DNA from 3 places in the Oleomonas cavernae genome. Region 1 is predicted to be linked to each of the others. Evidence: predicted binding sites of a transcription regulator. Region 1 holds the regulator's gene; each other region holds the start of a gene.
What was found. Region 1 encodes LexA, which represses DNA repair genes until DNA is damaged. Its sites were predicted from a motif close to TGTTCTANNTANGTTC; they were not measured.
Positions count from the first base shown of each region.

Region 1 (6,010 bases):
GGAACTGGTCGGCGCCGCCCATGACTGGGGCATGGATGCGCTGATCGAGGTTCACGATGGCGAGGAATTGGACCGCGCGCTCAAGCTGCCGTCGCGCCTGATCGGGATAAACAATCGCAATCTCAAGACCTTGTCGGTCGATCTTGCGACGGCGGAGCAATTGGCGCCGCGGGTTCCAAAAGATCGGATCTGTGTTGGCGAAAGCGGTCTTGAGCGTCACGAAGATTTGCAGCGCCTGGCAAAGGTGGGTGTTCGCACCTTCCTTGTGGGTGAATCTCTGATGCGCCAGAGCGATGTTGCCCTCGCCACCCGGCGCCTGCTGGGGCTGGCAGCGTGAGCAGGCTCAGCCATCTCGACGCGCAGGGCCGGGCGTCGATGGTCGATGTCTCGGCCAAGGGCGAGACGGCACGATCGGCGACGGCCCGGGGCAAGGTCGTGCTGCGGCCCGACATCCTGGGCGACATCGCGGCGGGGCAGATGCCCAAGGGCGATGTCCTGACCACCGCCCGCCTGGCCGGCATCATGGCGGCCAAGCGGACCGACAGCCTGATCCCGCTGTGCCACGGCCTGCCCCTGTCCCATGTCGCGGTCGATTTCAGCCTCGACCATGACACCGGCACCATCACCATCGAGGCGACGGCCAAGACCACGGCCACGACCGGCGTCGAGATGGAAGCCCTGACCGCGGTCAGCGTCGCCGCCCTGACCATCTACGACATGGCCAAGGCGGCCGACAAAGGCATCGTCATTGCCGACATCCGCCTGATCGCCAAGAGCGGCGGCAAATCGGGCGACTGGTCGGCGGCATGATCCCGGTCGACGAGGCGCGTAGCCGGATCCTGGCGGCGCTCGGCCCGTCGGGACGCAGAGCGTGCCGCTGTCGGCCGCCGCCGGCCGGGTACTCGGCCGGGCGATCGAGGCCCGCCGGACCCAGCCCCCGCTCGATCTTTCCGCCATGGACGGCTGGGCGGTGCGGGCAGCGGATGCGGCGACCGCCCCCGTTACCTTGGAGATCATCGGCGAGTCCGCTGCCGGCCGCGGTTTCGACGGCACGGTGGCGGCGGGCACCGCGGTCAGGATCTTCACCGGGGCGCCGGTGCCGGCCGGCGCCGATGCCGTCGTACTGCAGGAAGATGCTACCCGTGACGGTGACCGCGTCACCCTGGCGCAGGCGGCGACTCTGGGGCGCCACATCCGGCGCGCCGGGCTCGACTTCCAGACCGGCGCCGTCGTGATCGACGCGGGCCGGCGCCTGTCGGTGCGCGATATCGCCCTGGCCGCCGCCGCCGACGTGCCGCTGGTCCAGGTTCATCGCCGGCCCAGGATCGCCTGCCTTGCCACCGGCGACGAGTTGGTGCGCCCGGGCGAGGCGCGCGGCCCCCACCAGATCGTCGATGCCGGCAGCATCGCCCTGGCCGCGCTGATCGAGCGGGCGGGCGGCATCGCCATCGACCTTGGCATCGCGCGCGACGATCCGGCCGATCTCTCGGCCAAGGCGGCGGGTGCCGCGGGCGCCGACCTGCTGGTGACGCTGGGCGGGGCCTCGGTCGGCGACCACGACCTGATCGCCAAGGTGCTGGCGCAGGACGGCGCCGACCTCGATTTCTGGAAGATCGCCATGCGGCCGGGCAAGCCGCTGATGTTCGGGCGCTTCGGCGACGTGCCGCTGCTGGGCCTGCCGGGCAATCCGGTGTCCAGCCTGATCGGTGCCCTTCTGTTCCTGTTGCCGGCGGTTGCCAGACTGTCCGGCCTGCCCGGCCATGGCCCCGCGACGGTCGAGGCCGTGGCGGCGGCGGCATTCGCGGCCAACGACCGGCGACAGGATTACATCCGGGCCACGGCAACGCACGGGCAGGATGGCCGGTTGCTTGTCACCCCCCTGCCTGTGCAGGATTCGTCCCAGCTCAGCGCGCTGGCGCGGGCCGATGTCCTCGTGGTCCGGCCGCCCCTGGCGCCGGCCGCCGCCGCGGGCGACATCCTGCCGGCCATCCCGCTCGACACTTTCTGACGAGGTCCCCATGCGAACCGAGCTTTACCCCGATATCGAGCCGGTCCTGTCAGGGCATCTCGATACCGGTGACGGCCACAGCCTCTATTGGGAAGTGTCGGGCAATGTCCGCGGTCTGCCGGTGGTCTTCGTCCATGGCGGCCCGGGCGCCGGGGCCAAGCCGGTGCACCGCCGCTTCTTCGATCCCGAAGCCTATTGCATCGTCGTCTTCGACCAGCGCGGCGCCGGCCGCTCGCGCCCGCTGGGGCAACCGACGGCAACACCACGCCGCATCTGGTCGCCGACATGGAGCACCTGCGCGAGCATCTGCGCATCGACCGCTGGGTGGTGTTCGGCGGCAGCTGGGGCTCGACCCTGGGGCTCGCCTACGCCCAGAGCCACCCGGCCCGGGTGATCGCGCTCGCCCTGCGCGGCATCTTCCTGTGCCGGCCCAGCGAGATCGACTGGTTCCTCTACGGCATGCGGGAGATCTTCCCGGAGAACTGGCGCCGCTTTGCCGGCTTCCTGCCCGAGGACGAGCGCGGCGACCTGCTGACCAACTATTACCGCCGCCTGACCGATCCCGACCCGGCGATCCACATGCCGGCAGCGCGGAGCTGGAGTGTCTACGAAGGCTCGTGCTCGACTCTGCTGCCCAGCCCGGAAACCGTGCGCGGTTTCGCCGACGATGTAACAGCGCTTGGGTTGGCGCGGATCGAGGCGCATTATTTCATCCATGACAGTTTTCTGCGCCCGAACCAGCTGATCGAGGATGTCGACCGGATCCGGCGGATCCCGGCCGTGATCGTGCAAGGCCGCTACGACATGGTCTGCCCGATCCGCTCCGCCGACGACCTCCACCAGGCCTGGCCGGAAGCGACGTACCAGATTGTTCCCGACGCCGGGCACAATGCCTTCGAGCCGGGGACGCGGGCGGCATTGGTCGCCGCCTGCGAGAAGTTCAAGAAATTGCCCGCCTGAGGGCTGTGCGCTCTTGACGCTCAACCAGAACCAAAATAGAACAGAAAAGTGTTCAGGTAATGTTCCTGTCTTGATTCCAAGGGGCTGGCAGTGCTGACCAAGAAGCAATACGAGCTGCTCGTCTTCATCGACGCCCGCCTGCGGGAGAAGGGCGTGTCCCCGTCGTTCGACGAGATGAAGGATGCCCTGAACCTGAAATCCAAGTCTGGTATTCACCGCCTGATCACCGCCCTGGAAGAGCGTGGCTTCATCCGCCGCCTCGCGCACCGCGCCCGCGCCCTGGAAGTCACCCGCCTGCCCGATCCGATCAAGGGCACCCGCGGCCCGCGCATCGCGACCTCCGAAGGCAAGGTCATCACCGGCACCTTCACCACCCCCCTGCCCGCCGCCCGCACCGACGAGTCGCTCACGGCGGTATCCCTGCCGTTGCACGGCCGGATCGCGGCCGGCACGCCGATCGAGGCGCTGGCCGACAATTCCCGTTCGATCGCCGTGCCCGCCACCATGCTGGGCAAGGGCGAACACTATGCCCTCGAGGTGCAGGGCGATTCCATGATCGATGCCGGCATTCATGACGGCGACATCGCCATCATCCGCCGCGCCGACACGGCCGAGAATGGAACCATCGTCGTCGCCCTGATCGACGATGCCGAGGCGACCTTGAAGCGCCTGCGCCGCAAGGGCAACGCCGTGGCGCTGGAGGCTGCCAACCCGGCCTACGAGACCCGCATCTTCGGCCCCGACCGGGTGAAGGTGCAGGGCAAGCTGGTAGGCCTGTTCCGGCGCTATCACTAAAAGCCCTCAATTTACCTCGTCATCCCGGCGCAGGCCCAAGGTGTCTGGGACCAGGTGCACCTTTTGCCGTCATGGCCGGGCGAAGTCCCGGCCATCCACGTCGACAAGCTGCCTCTTTCGTCAACGGACTTGACTGTGTCCCGACGTGGATGCCCGGCACAAGGCCGGGCATGACGATCGAGAGGGGATCCAAGGTTCCAGCCCACGAGCCGGACAGGCCTCTCAATGTTCGCCCAACCAATAGGCCGGGGTCCATGGTCGCAGGCCGCGGGTTTGCTCGACGCTGATCAGGCGCAAGCGGTCGCCCTCGCCGGCCTCGACCACGAAGCTGCCGGTGCGCGCCAACCGCTCGCGGTCGATCACCAGTTTCAGGCCCTCGCAGTCCCATCGGCGGGGCAGCGAGGTCCTTGGGGCGATGACGATGGTCGCGCAGGGCAGTGTGTCGGTGGCGCGCGCGATCACCACGACGCTGCGGCCGTCCGCGAGATCCATTCGGCACAAGCCGTCCCGGCAAGCGGACTCGCGCGCCAGGATCTGCGCCTCGAGCAGTCCCAGGCGCTCCGTCCATTGCTCCACGACGAAACCCGGGCTTCCCGGCGGCAGGAGGCGCAGCCGATCCCCCGCCGGTGCCGCCACCGCCCGGCCTTCCTCATGCGCCAGCAGCACAGGCGGATCGCCGATGTCCACGGCCCAGGCCACCGCCGCGGCCGCCAGCAGGGGCAAGGCGGTCAGGCGCAGGCGGCCCCGCCACAGACAAAGGCAAAGCCCGGCGAGCACGAACAGCACCAGGGCACCCTGGCCCATGGCCGGCACCGCCAGGGCGGCCCCCGGCAACTGGGCCACTGCCCGCGCCACCCAGTCCACGGCGGCGATCCCCTGCCCCACGACATAGAGCGCCGGCGCCTCGAGCCCCAGCGGCATCAGCACCGCCGCCACGACGATACCCGGCATGATGACGAAGGCCGTGATCGGCACGGCGATCAGGTTCGCCCCCAGGCCGTAGAGCGACAGGCGGCCGAAATGGGCGATGGCAAAGGGCGCCGTCGCCACCGTCGCAATCACGCTCGAGACCAGGATCGTGCCAAGCGCCAGCAGGATGCGCTGCATCCAGCCGTCGCCCGAGGTGGCACGCCAGGCGCCGATCCGGGGCCGCAGCACCTCGAAGCCGGCGACCAGCCCGGTTACCGAGGCGAAGGACATGCCAAAGCCCGGTGTCATCAGTGCTTCAGGCTCGATCAGCAGAATCGCCGCCGCGGCCAGGGCGACCAGGCGCAGGGTGATGGCCAGCCGGTCGACCATCACCGCCAGCAGCACGATCGCCGTCATGATGAACGAGCGTTGGGCCGGCACATCCATGCCGGCGACGACCATGTAGGCCCCGGCCGAGAGGATGGCGATGGCCGCCGCCCATTTCTTCACCGGCCGGCGCAGCGAGATCGGCGCGATCGCCGCCAGGGCGAAGCGCAGCCCGAACATGACGAGGCCCGCCGCCAGGCCCAGATGCAGGCCCGAGATCGAGAGGATGTGCGAGATCCCCGCAGCCCGCCAGTTCTCCTCGGTCGCTTCCGGGATCGCCCCGCGCTCGCCCACCATCAAGGCCGCGGCAATGGCACCCTCGGGCGCCGCCAAGCCCTGGCCGATGCGCAGCGCCAGGCGATGCCGCCACCGGGCGAGCGAGCCGGCGTCGGCCGCCTCGAGCCGCTCGGGCGCGGCCACCGCGTAACCAACCGCGCCGATGCCCTCGAACCACATCGAGCGGCCATGGTCGGGCGCCCCGGGCATGGCGGGACCGGGCGGCGGCAGCAGAATGGCCTTGACCCTCAGCATATCGCCCGGGCCGAACCCCTGGGTCGCCATGTCGGGGTCCAGCGACAGGCGCAAACGCCGGGGCGCCGGGGCAACGGCGCCCCCTGCAATGGCGGGCTGGGCCAGGACCAGCCGCGGCCGCTCGCCCGGGCGCGCTTCGAGTTCGACGATCCGCCCCTCGACGAGAACCGGCCCTTGCCTCGCCGTTACCACCGGCGTTGCGACCGTCAGCACGCGCAGATTGATGGCGACAAAGCCGCCGGCGACGGCGGCCAGTGCGATCAGCGCCAGCCGCAGGCCCGGTGTGCGCCGGCTGAAGACGATGCCGGCGAGGACGGCGCCCAGGATGGCGGGGGCCAGCCACCAGGGCGGCTCCACCGGCAGGGCCAGGTAGCTCCCGACGCCGGTGCCCAGCCCCACGGGCAGCCACAGCGACCAGCG
Region 1 covers NZ_QYUK01000011.1:1,451,466-1,457,475, forward strand. The annotation lists gene trpC (indole-3-glycerol phosphate synthase TrpC) at 1-337, shown strand, start outside; gene moaC (cyclic pyranopterin monophosphate synthase MoaC) at 334-810, shown strand; gene D3874_RS10645 (molybdopterin molybdotransferase MoeA) at 872-2,008, shown strand; partial or broken gene pip (prolyl aminopeptidase) at 2,019-2,968, shown strand; gene lexA (transcriptional repressor LexA) at 3,059-3,763, shown strand; gene D3874_RS10660 (ComEC/Rec2 family competence protein) at 3,986-6,010, opposite strand, start outside.

Region 2 (6,010 bases), on a different contig from region 1:
GCCAGCATGGTAGAGACCGCGCGCCCGGTGTTCAGCGACCCGCCGATGAAGGCGCCACCATGCAGGTGCAGGACCAGGGCCCCGGCGGCGGGCACCTGAGCATTGCGATAGATGCGCACGGCCATCGACGCGGCTTCGCCGCAGTCGATGCTGTCATCCTTGCAATTCGGCTCCATGGCGGTGGCCTTGAATGGGCGGGCCCTCGCGGGGAAGGCCCTGTTGCGTTGCGATGGAAGGTAAGTCTTCTCTGGTTGCCAATAAATACCCAGTTTGCTATTTCATTTTTTCCATACGTGAATAATACCGCACCTGCGGTAGGAGTGTGCGATGGACCAGCTCGCCGCCATGCGGTCGTTCGTTCGGGTGGTGGAGGCTGGCACCTTCACCCGCGCCGCCGACCTGCTCGAAATGCCCAAGCCCACGGTGACCAAGCTGATCCAGGGGCTGGAGGCGCATCTCAATACCAAACTGTTGAACCGGACGACGCGCAGCGTGACCGTCACCGCCGACGGCGCCGCCTATTACGAGCGGGTGGTGCGCCTGCTGAACGACCTCGACGAGATCGACGGCGGCATGACCGTGTCCCAGAGCAAGCCCAAGGGCAAGCTGCGGGTCGATGTCCCGGGCAGCATCGCCCATCTGGTGATCATCCCGGCCCTGCCCGCCTTCCATGCGGCCTATCCCGAGATCCAGCTCGACCTCGGCGTTTCCGACCGGCGGGCCGACCTCTTGACCGAGAATGTCGACTGCGTGGTGCGTGTGGGCGAGTTGAGCGACACCTCGCTGATCGCCCGGCGGGTGGGGGAGATGACCACCGTGACCTGCGCGGCGCCCGCCTACATCGCAAGCCACGGCGCGCCCACGCACCCCAGGGACCTGGAGCGCGAGCACCAGGTGGTGGGCTTCTTTACCGCCCGTGCCGGCCGTTCCGTACCCTTCAACTTCGTGCGCGGTGCCGAACGCCTGGAGATCAACGGCCGCTGTGCCGTCGCCGTCAACGAAGGCAAGGCCTACCTGCTGGCCGGGCTGGTCGGCTTGGGCGTGCTCCAGGTGCCGGTGTTCATGGCGCGCTGCTATCTGAAATCCGGCGAACTGGTGCCGGTGATGCCCGATTGGCAATCGGAAGCCAAGCCGCTGCATGTGGTCTATCCACCCAACCGGCACCTGAGCAACAAGGTCCGCGTCTTCGTCGACTGGGTCGCTGGCCTGTTCGCCCGGGAAGATTTCGGTTCGCAGCGGTTGTGAGCCCCGACCGTCATCCCGGCGAAGGCCGGGATCCATGCCGATGCAGCACGAGATCCCGGGTTGGCCTGGTTCTGCAATACCACGCGTTCCACGCCGATGGATCCCGGCCTTCGCCGGGATGACGGCGGTGGGGTGTTACCCCAAATCCAGCGGCAACTGCTCGGTCTCTTCGCGTTCCTCGGTGGAGAGGTTCGAGAGGGAGACGCCCAGCAGGCGGATCGGCTTGGGCAGGGGATAGATGCTGCGCACCAGGTCGACGCTGACCGCCTCCAGGGTCGCGCGGTCGATGACGGGCACGGCGACCGTGTGGCTGCGGGTGCTTTGCTGGAAGTCGGCATATTTGATCTTCACCGTCACCGTCCGCCCGGTGACACCGGTCTTCTCGCAATATTCCCAGACCTCGGCGGCCTGGCCCAGCACGCCGGCCTCGACCGCCGCCGGTTCGCGCAGGTCCTGAAAGTAAGTGGTCTCGGAGCCGATCGACTTGCGCGGCCGGTCGGGCACCACCTGGCGGGCATCCTGGCCGCGCGAGATGGCGTAGTAGTGGGGGCCGGCCTTGCCGAAATGGCGTTGCAGGAATTCCAGGCTCTGCGCCTTCAAATCCGCCCCGGTGAAGAGGCCCAGCTTGTTCATCTTGGCCGCGGTCACCCGGCCCACGCCGTGGAATTTGGCCACCGGCAGGGCTTCCGCAAAGGCCGCGCCCATGCCGGGCGTAATCACATATTGCCCATTGGGCTTGTTGTGGTCGGAGGCCTGCTTGGCCAGGAACTTGTTGTAGGAGATGCCGGCCGAGGCGGTCAGGCCGGTCTCGCTCAAGATCTGGGCGCGAATCTCCTGGGCGATCAAGGTGGCGGAGGCCATGTTCTTCAGGTTGGTGGTGACGTCGAGGTAGGCCTCGTCCAGCGACAGGGGTTCGATCAGCGGCGTGTACTGGGCGAAGATTTCCCGGATCTGGCGCGAGACGCCCTTGTAGACGTCGAAGCGCGGGCGGACGAAGATCAGTTCCGGGCACTGGCGCTTGGCGGTGACCGAGGGCATGGCCGAGCGGACGCCGAACTTGCGCGCCTCGTAGCTGGCGGCGGCGACCACGCCGCGCAGGGACGAGCCGCCCACCGCCAGCGGCTTGCCGCGCAGCTCGGGGTTGTCGCGCTGTTCCACCGAGGCATAGAACGCGTCCATGTCGATGTGGATTATCTTGCGGCCGTCTGCCTGAACCATCGGATTTGCGCCGTCGCCTTGCGAACAAACTAGCAACATCGTCTGAGTCGGGCAATAAAGACGATTTTCGTCTTAATCGCGCGGATTTCGTATTGGACCCGCCCCGGCCCCTTGCGGTCTAGTGCCCTCGAGAAACCGGGAGGAATCAATGGCCCCGCGCCCACGCATGCTGGAAGGCATCCGCATCATCGATCTGACCTCGGTGGTATTCGGTCCCTATTGCACCCAGACCCTGGCCGACATGGGCGCCGACGTGATCAAGGTGGAGCCGCCCGCGGGTGACCAGTTCCGCCAGGCCGGGCGCCCGGCCAAGACGCCGCTGATGGGCCCCTGCCACATGACCTTGAACCGCGGCAAGCGGTCGGTCGCCCTTGATCTCAAGAACCCTGAAGATCACAAGACCATGGCCGACCTGCTGGCCAGTGCCGATGTCTATGTCCATAACGTGCGCGGTCAGGCGATGGAGCGGCTGGGCTTCGGCTACGAGGCGGTGAAGGCGCTCAACCCCGATATCATCTACGTCCATTGCGTCGGCTTCGGTTCGGACGGGCCCTACGCCGATCTCCAGGCCTATGACGATGTCATCCAGGCGACGACCGGCACTGCCACCCTGTTGCCGCGGGTCGATGGCAATCCCCGGCCGCGCTATATCCCCTCGCTGATCGCCGACAAGGTGGCGGGGCTGCACGGCGCTTATGCGGTGCTGGCGGCCTATATTCACCGCCTGCGCACGGGCGAGGGGCAGTTCGTCGAAGTGCCGATGTTCGAGGCCTTCACCCAGTTCATGCTGGAGGAACATCTGTTCGGCGCGGTGTTCGACCCGCCGACCAGCCCGGTCGGCTATGCCCGCCAGATCGACCCGGATCGCCAGCCGTTCCCGACCAAGGATGGTTACATCAGCATCGTGCCCTATACCGACCAGAGCTGGGCCAAGGTCTTTGCCGTGCTGGGCAAGCCGGAAGTGCTGGATGACGAGCACCTGGCCAATCCGATCCTGCGCATGAAGAATTCGGCGCTGCTCTACCAGGCCGTCGCCGAACTGACCCCGGCCAGGACCAGCGCCGAATGGATGGTGGCGCTCAATGCCGAGCAGATCCCGGCCATGCCGGTGCGGGACTTGAGCGATATCATGGCCGACCTGCACCTGAAGGCGGCAGGCTTCTTCCGCCGGCGCGAGCACCCGAGCGAGGGTGCCTATTTCGAAATGCGGCCGCCGGTGCGCTTCGCCGCGGCGCCTGACATCGCCATCGAGCCGGCCCCGCGCGTGGGCGAGCATACCGCCGCCATCCGGGCCGAGCTGGGCCTGGCCAAAAAAAGCGCCTGAGGGGCGGGAGGAGTTACTGGTGGTCACCCTGTATCATTGTGCCCGGGCACGCTCGTTCCGCGCCTTGTGGACGCTGGAAGAGCTCGGCCTGCCCTACGAGCTGAAGATCATGCCGTTTCCGCCCCGCGCCCGGCAGGAAGGCTATCTCGACCTCAATCCCCTGGGCACGGTGCCCAGCTTCATCGACGATCAGGGCAAGCTGATGACCGAATCCGCGGCCATCTGCCACTATCTCGTCACCCGCCATGGCCCGACGCCACTGGCTGTAACGCCTGACGAGGCCGACTATGGCCCCTATCTGAATTTCCTGCACATGGGCGAGGCGACCCTGACCTTCCCGCAGACCATCGTGCTGCGCTATACCATGCTCGAGCCCGAGGAGCGCCGCCTGCCGCAGGCGGCCGAGGACTATGCCAAGTGGTTCCTGTCGCGCCTGCGCGCCGCCGCCACCCTGATCGGCCCCGAATTCGTCTGTGCCGGGCGCTTCACCGCGGCCGACATTTCCTTCGGCTATGCGCTGAAACTGGCCGGCCTCTTGGGGCTGGCCGGCGAATTCCCGGAAAACATCAAGGACTACTGGGCGCGGATCAGCGACCGCGACGCCTATCGCCGCGCCGAGGCGGCCGAGAAAAACGTATAGAGGCCGATCATGTCCCATGCGCTTACCCCTGATCGCATTCCCGTCATCGTCGGCATCGGCGAGGTTACCGACCGGCCCAAGGACTGGACGCAAGGTCTGGAGCCGCTGGCCCTGATGGCCGCCGCCCTGGCCCAGGCCGAGGAGGATGCAGGCGCCGGCCTGATCGCCCGGCTCGACTCGATCGACATCGTCAACCAGGTCACCTGGCCCTATGCCGCGCCGGCGGCGCAGTTGTGCGAACGCCTCGGTATTGCCCCGGCCCGCGCGGTCTATGGCCCGGTCGGCGGCGAGAGCCCGATCCGCTATCTGCACGAGGCCGCCGGGCGGATCGCCCGGGGCGAAAGCACGGTCGCCGCGATCTGCGGGGCGGAATCGCAAAGCACCCTGGGCAAGGCACGCAAGGCCGGCATCGACCTGCCCTGGACGCCCAAGGCCGAGAAGCCGGCGCGCAGCGTCCGGGCGTCAGAGTTCGCCAACGAGATGGCGATCCGCCACGGCGTGTTCCGGCCGATCACGGTCTATCCCTTCTACGATGCGGCGACCGCGCATCACTGGGGCCAGACCCCGGACGAGGCGCTGGCGGAGTCGGGCGGCTTGTGGTCGCGCTATTCAAGCGTGGCGGCCACCAACCCCTATGCCTGGCTGGGCCGCGACTTCACGCCCGAGGCGATCACCACGCCCACCGCCGACAACCGCCTGATCGCCTGGCCCTATACCAAGCTGATGGTCGCCAATCCCACGGTGAACCAGGGCGCCGCCCTGATCATGACCAGCTTGGGCGCGGCCCGCGCGGCAGGTATCGCCGAGGACCGGCTGATCCATGTCTGGGGCGGGGCCGCGGCGAACGAGCCGCGCGACTACCTCGCGCGCGATCATTTTCACGGCTCCCACGCCCAGGACGTGGTGCTGGAGACGGCGCTGGGGCTGGCCAACGGCAGCGGCTTCGATGCATTGGAACTCTACAGTTGCTTCCCCTGTGTGCCGAAGATGGCGCGCCGGACCTTGAGGCTGGGCGCCGACGTAATGCCCACCGTTACCGGCGGCCTGACCTTCTTCGGCGCCCCCCTGAACGACTACATGACCCACGCCGCCTGCGCCATGGTCCGCCGCCTGCGCGAGGGCGAGGGCGTGGGCCTGCTCTATGGCCAGGGCGAATTCGTCACCAAGCACCATGCCCTGGTCCTTGGACGCCAACCCGCCGAAGCCGATCACCTGACCGGCCCCTACAGCGTGCAGGCGGCGGCGGATGCCAGGCGTGGCCCGGTGCCGGCGATCGTCGAGGCGGCGGCCGGCAAGGCAAGGATCGAAACCCACACGGTGATCTACGACCGGGACGGGGCACCCACCCACGGCGTTGTCATCCTGCGCACCGCCGACGGCAGCCGCACGCTCGCCCGTGTGCCGGCAGCGGATACGGTCGGCATCGCCCTACTCACCGCGCCCGAGCGCTATGCGATCGGCCTGACCGGCGAGGTGCGCCAAGCGGAAGACGGCCTGCTGGAGTGGAGACCGAATTGATATCCATGTGCCGCCACCATAGCCTGCGTCAAGTGTTGATATTTCAAATATATAAGAACATTGAA
Region 2 covers NZ_QYUK01000016.1:80,651-86,660, reverse strand. The annotation lists gene D3874_RS25675 (alpha/beta hydrolase) at 1-176, opposite strand, end outside; gene D3874_RS25670 (LysR family transcriptional regulator) at 328-1,245, shown strand; gene dinB (DNA polymerase IV) at 1,381-2,463, opposite strand; gene D3874_RS25660 (CaiB/BaiF CoA transferase family protein) at 2,612-3,787, shown strand; gene D3874_RS25655 (glutathione S-transferase family protein) at 3,807-4,427, shown strand; gene D3874_RS25650 (acetyl-CoA acetyltransferase) at 4,437-5,945, shown strand.
Region 2: dinB (DNA polymerase IV) is a predicted target of LexA. The motif match lies at 2,486-2,501, and genes of this name have one in related genera.

Region 3 (6,010 bases), 480 kb from region 1:
AGTCAGGAACTGGGTCCGCACCGCGCCGTCCGACGAGGTGGTCCAGTCGAGATAGACCTTCAGCACATCCGGCCCGGCGGCGGCGAATTCGACCACGGCGGCCAGGATCGCCTCCAGCTTGCCCCGCGCCGTGGCGGCCGTGGCCGCGCGTTCGCGCAGCATGCCCACCGTACGGCGGTGAACCTCGGCCAGGACGCTGGCGACCAGGTCGTCGCGGGTCGGGAAATAGGTGAACACGGTCGGCGTCGCCACCCCGGCGACCTGGGCAATCCGGGCATGGCGGGCGCCGCCGATGCCGCGTTCGGCGAAGACCGCCAGGGCGCAGTCCATCAATTGCTCCCGCCGCTCGCTGGGCTGGAGCTGTGGCGCACGGCGGGTCTTCTCGATAGCGCGGATCATGCCCCTGAGTCTAATCCCATTGACAATATTATCAATGACTGAATACTCACTGGCATAGATGAGATCGCCGGTAGGCGGCATGTCGGGGAGACGTCATGGTCAAGGAGAATGCCGCCGGCAAGGCGGCCGCGCCGCCTCGCCCGCCCTTCGTGGACGCGCCGCTGGCCCTGGGGCCGGACTGGTTCAACACGCTGTTCGCCCACAGGGGACCGGCCGCCGACGTGACCGCGGTCGAGGCCCGGGCGATCGGCACCGGCCAGGTCGGCACCAATGTCCGCTACAGCCTGGGCTTCCGGCAGAACCACGCCGGCCTGCCCCAAACCCTGGTGGGCAAGTTCCAGTCGCAGGACGAGAAGAACCGCATGGCCGGCAAGGTGCTGGGCCTCTACGAGCGCGAATACCGCTTCTACGACACCTTCGCCGGCAGTGCCGCCCGCATCGCGCCGGGCCTGTTCTACAGCGACTACGACGAGGCGACCGACCGAGTCACCCTGCTGATGGAGGACATGGCGCCGGCAGTCCAGGGCGACCAGCTCGCGGGCTGCACGCTGGCACAGGCGGAACTGGCCATGGATGCGGCGGCGGTCCTGCATGCCAGCCACTGGAACGATCCGATGCTCGACACCTATCCCTGGCTGCAATTCACCAGCGCGGCGCCGCCGCCGATGATCACGCCTGATTTCATGGCCGCCCTGTGGCCGCAGTTCAAGGATCGCTACGGCGACCGCGTCTCGCCCCGGGCGGCGGCGATCGGCGATGCCTTCGTCGCCGGCTTGGCCCTCTGGGCGGAAGGCTACCGCGGCCCGAAATGCCTCAGCCACGGCGACTTCCGCCTGGACAACATGCTGTTCGGCGGCCGCCACCGGCCCTTGGCCGTGGTCGACTGGCAGACCTTGAGCCTGAGCGGGCCGGCCAACGATGTCGCCTATTTCCTGGGGGCGGGCCTGGTCGAGGCCGACCGCCGCCGCCACGAGGAACAACTGGTCCGCCACTATCACACCCGCTTGAGGGAAGCGGGGATCACCGACTACCCGTTCGACGCCCTGTGGCGCGACTACCGCTGGTTCAGCTTCTCAGGGCTCCAGATGGCCTTCGCCGCGGCGATCCTGGTCGAGCAGACAGCGCGGGGCGACGCGATGTTCCTGACCATGCTGCACCGGCACGCCGACCAGATCGAGACGCTGGGCGCCCTCTCCCTCCTGTCCCCCTAATCGAGGTTCCCATGCTTACCAAGGCCGACGACTACCCGATCCACCAGACGCCGGAACCGATCGCCTTCGCCGGCACGGACCGCAACTTCTACGACCGCTATTTCTTCAACGGTTACAGCGACGATGGCGCGGTCTTCTTCGCCGCCGCCCTGGGCGTCTACCCGCACCTCAACATCATCGATGCCTCGTTCTGCGTCGTGGTCGACGGGGTGCAGCACAACCTGCACGCCTCGCGCCACCTCAACATGGAACGGCTGGATACCCATGTCGGCCCGATCGCCATCGAGGTGGTGAAGCCCCTGGAAGTCCTGCGCATCGCGGTCGACGGCAACGAGTCCGGCCTGCGCGCCGACCTCGAGTTCCACTGTCGGGCCAGGCCCCTGAAGGAGCCGCGCTTTACCCATCGGATCGGCCCGCGCACCTTCATGGACCTGACCCGCCTGACCCAGAGCGGGCGCTACGAGGGCTGGGTCGAGGTCGCCGGCAGGCGCATCGAGATTTCGCCCGACCGCTTCACCGGCACCCGCGACCGCAGTTGGGGCGTGCGCCCGATCGGCGCGCCCGACCTGCAGGAATTCGCCCCGCCCGCCCCCTTCCAGTTCTACTGGCTGTGGGCGCCGCTGAACTTCGGCGATTGCAGCACCCTGTTCCACGTCAACGACGATGCCCAGGGCGAGGCCTGGAACAACAATGCCGTGATCCAGCCCCTCGACGGCGGCGAGGCCAAGGAGATGGCCAGCAGCCATGCCGCGGTCAGCTTCATCCCCGGCTCGCGCCACGCCGCCAAGGCGTCGCTGTTCTATCGCCACCGTGGCGGCGGCGAGACGCGGATCGACCTCACCCCGAAGTTCCACTTCTACATGATGGGCCTGGGCTACGGTCACCCGGAATGGCCGCACGGCGGCAACAAGGGGCCGCTGGCGATCGGCCATGAGGTGCTGAAGCTGGCCGAGGTAACCGGCTATTTCCCGCCCCACCTGCATATCCAGGCCTTCGTCACCGCGACCATGACCCGGCCCGACGGCAGCATCGGCCAAGGCCGCGGCGTGCTCGAGCAACTGATCGTCGGCCCCCACGCCCCCTCGGGCTTCAAGGACATCCTGGATCCGGCAGCGGGCTGAGAAAATGAACCCTGAAGGCCAGGGCGTTTCCCTTCCATCCCCACCACCCAAACTCGTCATGCCCGGCCTCGTGCCGGGCATCCACGTCGGGACAGTGCACGTCCGTTGACGGAAGAAGCAGCTTGCCGACGTGGATGGCCGGGACTTCGCCCACGGCTGTCCGGTTAAGGAAATCGGGCGCGGGAGGCCACTTCCTTCGGGTGGTTTTCTTTCCATCCTCACCACCCTAACTCGTCATGGCCGGGCGAAGTCCCGGCCATCCACGTCGGCAAGCTGCTTCTTTCTTCAACGAAGGTGGCTCGTCCCGACGTGGATGACCGGGACAAGCCCGGTCATGACGATTGAGAGTGGTACGCATATGCCTTGAAACAACCCGATTTCCTTAACCGGACAGCCGTGGGACTTCGCCCGGCCATGACGGTTGAGCGTGGTGCGTACTGGGAGTGGAAGGCCCGCCAACAATCGTTCCCTATTTGTTCTTTTCCTGCTAGGCTGCGGCTATGGTCGATGGACGCGCACCCAAGGCGAAGAACGGATCCGGGCGGATCGTGCCCCGGCCTGTCACCGTGCGCCTGGAGGAGACGGCGGAAACGGCGGGCCGGCAGGAAGGCACGGCCAAGGTCGATGCCGCCGCCCGGGGTGGCCGGGGTACCCTGTCCAATGCCAACGGCCGCTTCGAGCGCTTCGACGCGGTCGCCTTCGATGACGGCTGGGGCCAGGGCGACGAGCCGGCGCCGCGCATCGAGACGCGGGTGCAGACCGACAAGTCGCGCACCATCATCACCCGCAACGACAGCCCGGATATTTCCTTCGATCGCTCGATCAATCCCTACCGGGGTTGCGAGCACGGCTGCACCTATTGCTTTGCCCGGCCCACCCACGCCTATCTGGGCTTTTCCCCCGGCATCGATTTCGAATCCCGCATCCTGGCCAAGCCCGACGCCGCCCGCCTGCTGGAGGGGGAACTGGGCGCCAGGTCCTATGCCTGCCGGCCCATCGCCATGGGCACCAACACCGATCCCTATCAGCCGGTGGAGAAGAAGCTGCGCATCACGCGCGGCATCCTGGAGGTGCTGGAGCGCTGGAACCACCCGCTGACCATCGTCACCAAGTCGGCCCTGGTGCAGCGGGATATCGATATCCTGGGGCGCATGGCCAGGCTCAACCTGGCCAAGGTGGCGCTGTCGGTCACCACGCTGGATCGCCGCCTGGCCCGCCGGATGGAACCGCGCGCGGCCACCCCAGAGAAGCGGCTGGAAACCATCAAGGCCTTGAGCGCCGCCGGCGTGCCGGTGGGCGTGATGACCGCGCCGATGATCCCCGGGCTCAACGATCATGAGATGGAGGCGATCCTCGAGGCGGCGGCCAAGGCCGGCGCCACCATCGCCGGCTATGTCATGCTGCGCCTGCCCCTGGAGATCAAGGACCTGTTCCAGGAATGGCTGGCGGCGGCGGTGCCGGAGCGGGCCGGCCGGGTGATGGCCCTGATCCGCGACATGCGCGGCGGCAAGGCTTACGACTCGACCTTCGGCCTGCGCCAGCGCGGCACCGGGCCCTATGCCGACCTGATCGCCCAGCGCTTCCGCCTGGCCACCGCCCGCCTGGGACTGGACATCTCGCGCCGGCCGCTGGACATCACCAAATTCCGCCGGCCGCTCGAGCGTGACGATCAGATGGCCCTGTTCGGCGACTAGGCCGGCTTCAGCGGCGCGGCCGCCACCAGGGCATCCAGGGTCAGTAACGCCGGGCGTTGCCGGGCGTTGCGGGCATGGTGCTTGCGCCCCTCCTTCACCGTCGAGACGAAATCGCATTCAAAGCCGATCGAGCTGGAAAAATCCGCCCATTTGAACGGCACGTCGATCTTGCGGTCGTTGAGATAGGCGAAGGGCACGCCGTAGGCATGGGCGACGACGGCGCCGTGCAAGGAGGCGGTCAGCACGAAGTCGGCGGCGGCGATGGCATCGATCAGGCGATGGCAGGCGGCCCGGTCGGGGCTGATCCAGGGGCTGAGCACGACGTCCGCCCCGGTCTGCTTCAGCAGGGCGGCATCGCTCATGCTGGTGCCGACATGGCGGATGCACAGGGCCTTGCCGGCGAAATCCGGCGCCGGCGCCGGCCGGTAGAAACGTGGCAGCAACAGGCCGGGATCGCCGATCGGCGTGGTTCGCGGCAGGCCCAGCACGGCCCGGGTCAGCAGGCCGCGCACGCCGCAGAATTTGGCCGCCTTGCGGTTCGCCGGCGCAAGGTCGTGGGGATGGCGCAGGCCGCAACCCCAATAGACGATGCGGCGATGGCCGGCGGCCCGCGCCGCCTCGACATAGAGGTCGGAGATCACGCTGCCGATCAGGTGGATTTCGCCGTCGATCCAGTCGGTCCGGCCGCGAAACAGGCCGTCATAGAGCAGCTCGGTCAGGTAGTCGCCGAAATTGGTGCGCGGCTCGCCCCGGGTCCAATAGGGAATTCGATCAGGCAGGGACATGCACGCAACCTCGACGCCGCAATCAAGGCGCCGCCACCACGGCAAGACCGCCAAGGCACAGGATTACGCCGATCGCCCGCCCAAGCCAGCGCAGATGCGCCAGTTTCTCGATCAGCACCAGCACCGCCAGCCCCGCGACCCAGACCAGGTTCATCGCCCCGCCGACAAACAGCAACAGCATCAGGCCCCAGCAGCAGCCAAGGCAGTAGAGCCCGTGCTCCACCCCCATGCGGAAGGCACCCAGGCGGCCGGGCCGGCTGTGGCGCTGCAGGAAGGTGAAGGGGGCCTGGCAATGGCCCAGGCAGGCCGCCTTGGCCGGGGTGAGCTGATAGATCCCGGCGGCGATCAGCAGCAGCCCCGCCACCGCCCCGTTCGAGACCTGCATCATGCCGTCCATCAGGCCGACACCGGTCAGCGCCCATTGCAGCAGCACGGCGCCCAGGCTGGCGACGCCCCAGATGGCGAGATAGCCGGCCGCGAAGATCACGGTCGGCGCAACCTGCCGGCGCCGGCCATAGGCCGCGTGGATCAGCAGCATGGGGGCGGCCGAGGGCAGCATCATGCCGACCATCATCACCCACCACATGGCAAAGACGATGAGCCCGTAGGCCGGCGTCCAGGGCGGCGCGGGCATGGCCATGGCGGCCCCCGGCAACCAGCCGCTCATGGCCGTCATCTCGAGGCCCGAGGCGCCCATGCCGGCGCCCGAGAGAAGATAGGCCCAGGCCAGCGCCGTAACCAGGGCGATGGCAAGGGCGACGATCAGCCGGTCGCGCCGCAGCAGCGCCTCGAGCGCGCCC
Region 3 covers NZ_QYUK01000011.1:1,933,122-1,939,131, forward strand. The annotation lists gene D3874_RS13085 (TetR/AcrR family transcriptional regulator) at 1-399, opposite strand, end outside; gene D3874_RS13090 (phosphotransferase) at 495-1,610, shown strand; gene D3874_RS13095 (hypothetical protein) at 1,622-2,731, shown strand; gene D3874_RS13100 (PA0069 family radical SAM protein) at 3,280-4,425, shown strand; gene D3874_RS13105 (polysaccharide pyruvyl transferase family protein) at 4,422-5,210, opposite strand; gene D3874_RS13110 (DUF2182 domain-containing protein) at 5,233-6,010, opposite strand, start outside.
Region 3: D3874_RS13100 (PA0069 family radical SAM protein) is a predicted target of LexA. The motif match lies at 3,195-3,210, and genes of this name have one in related genera.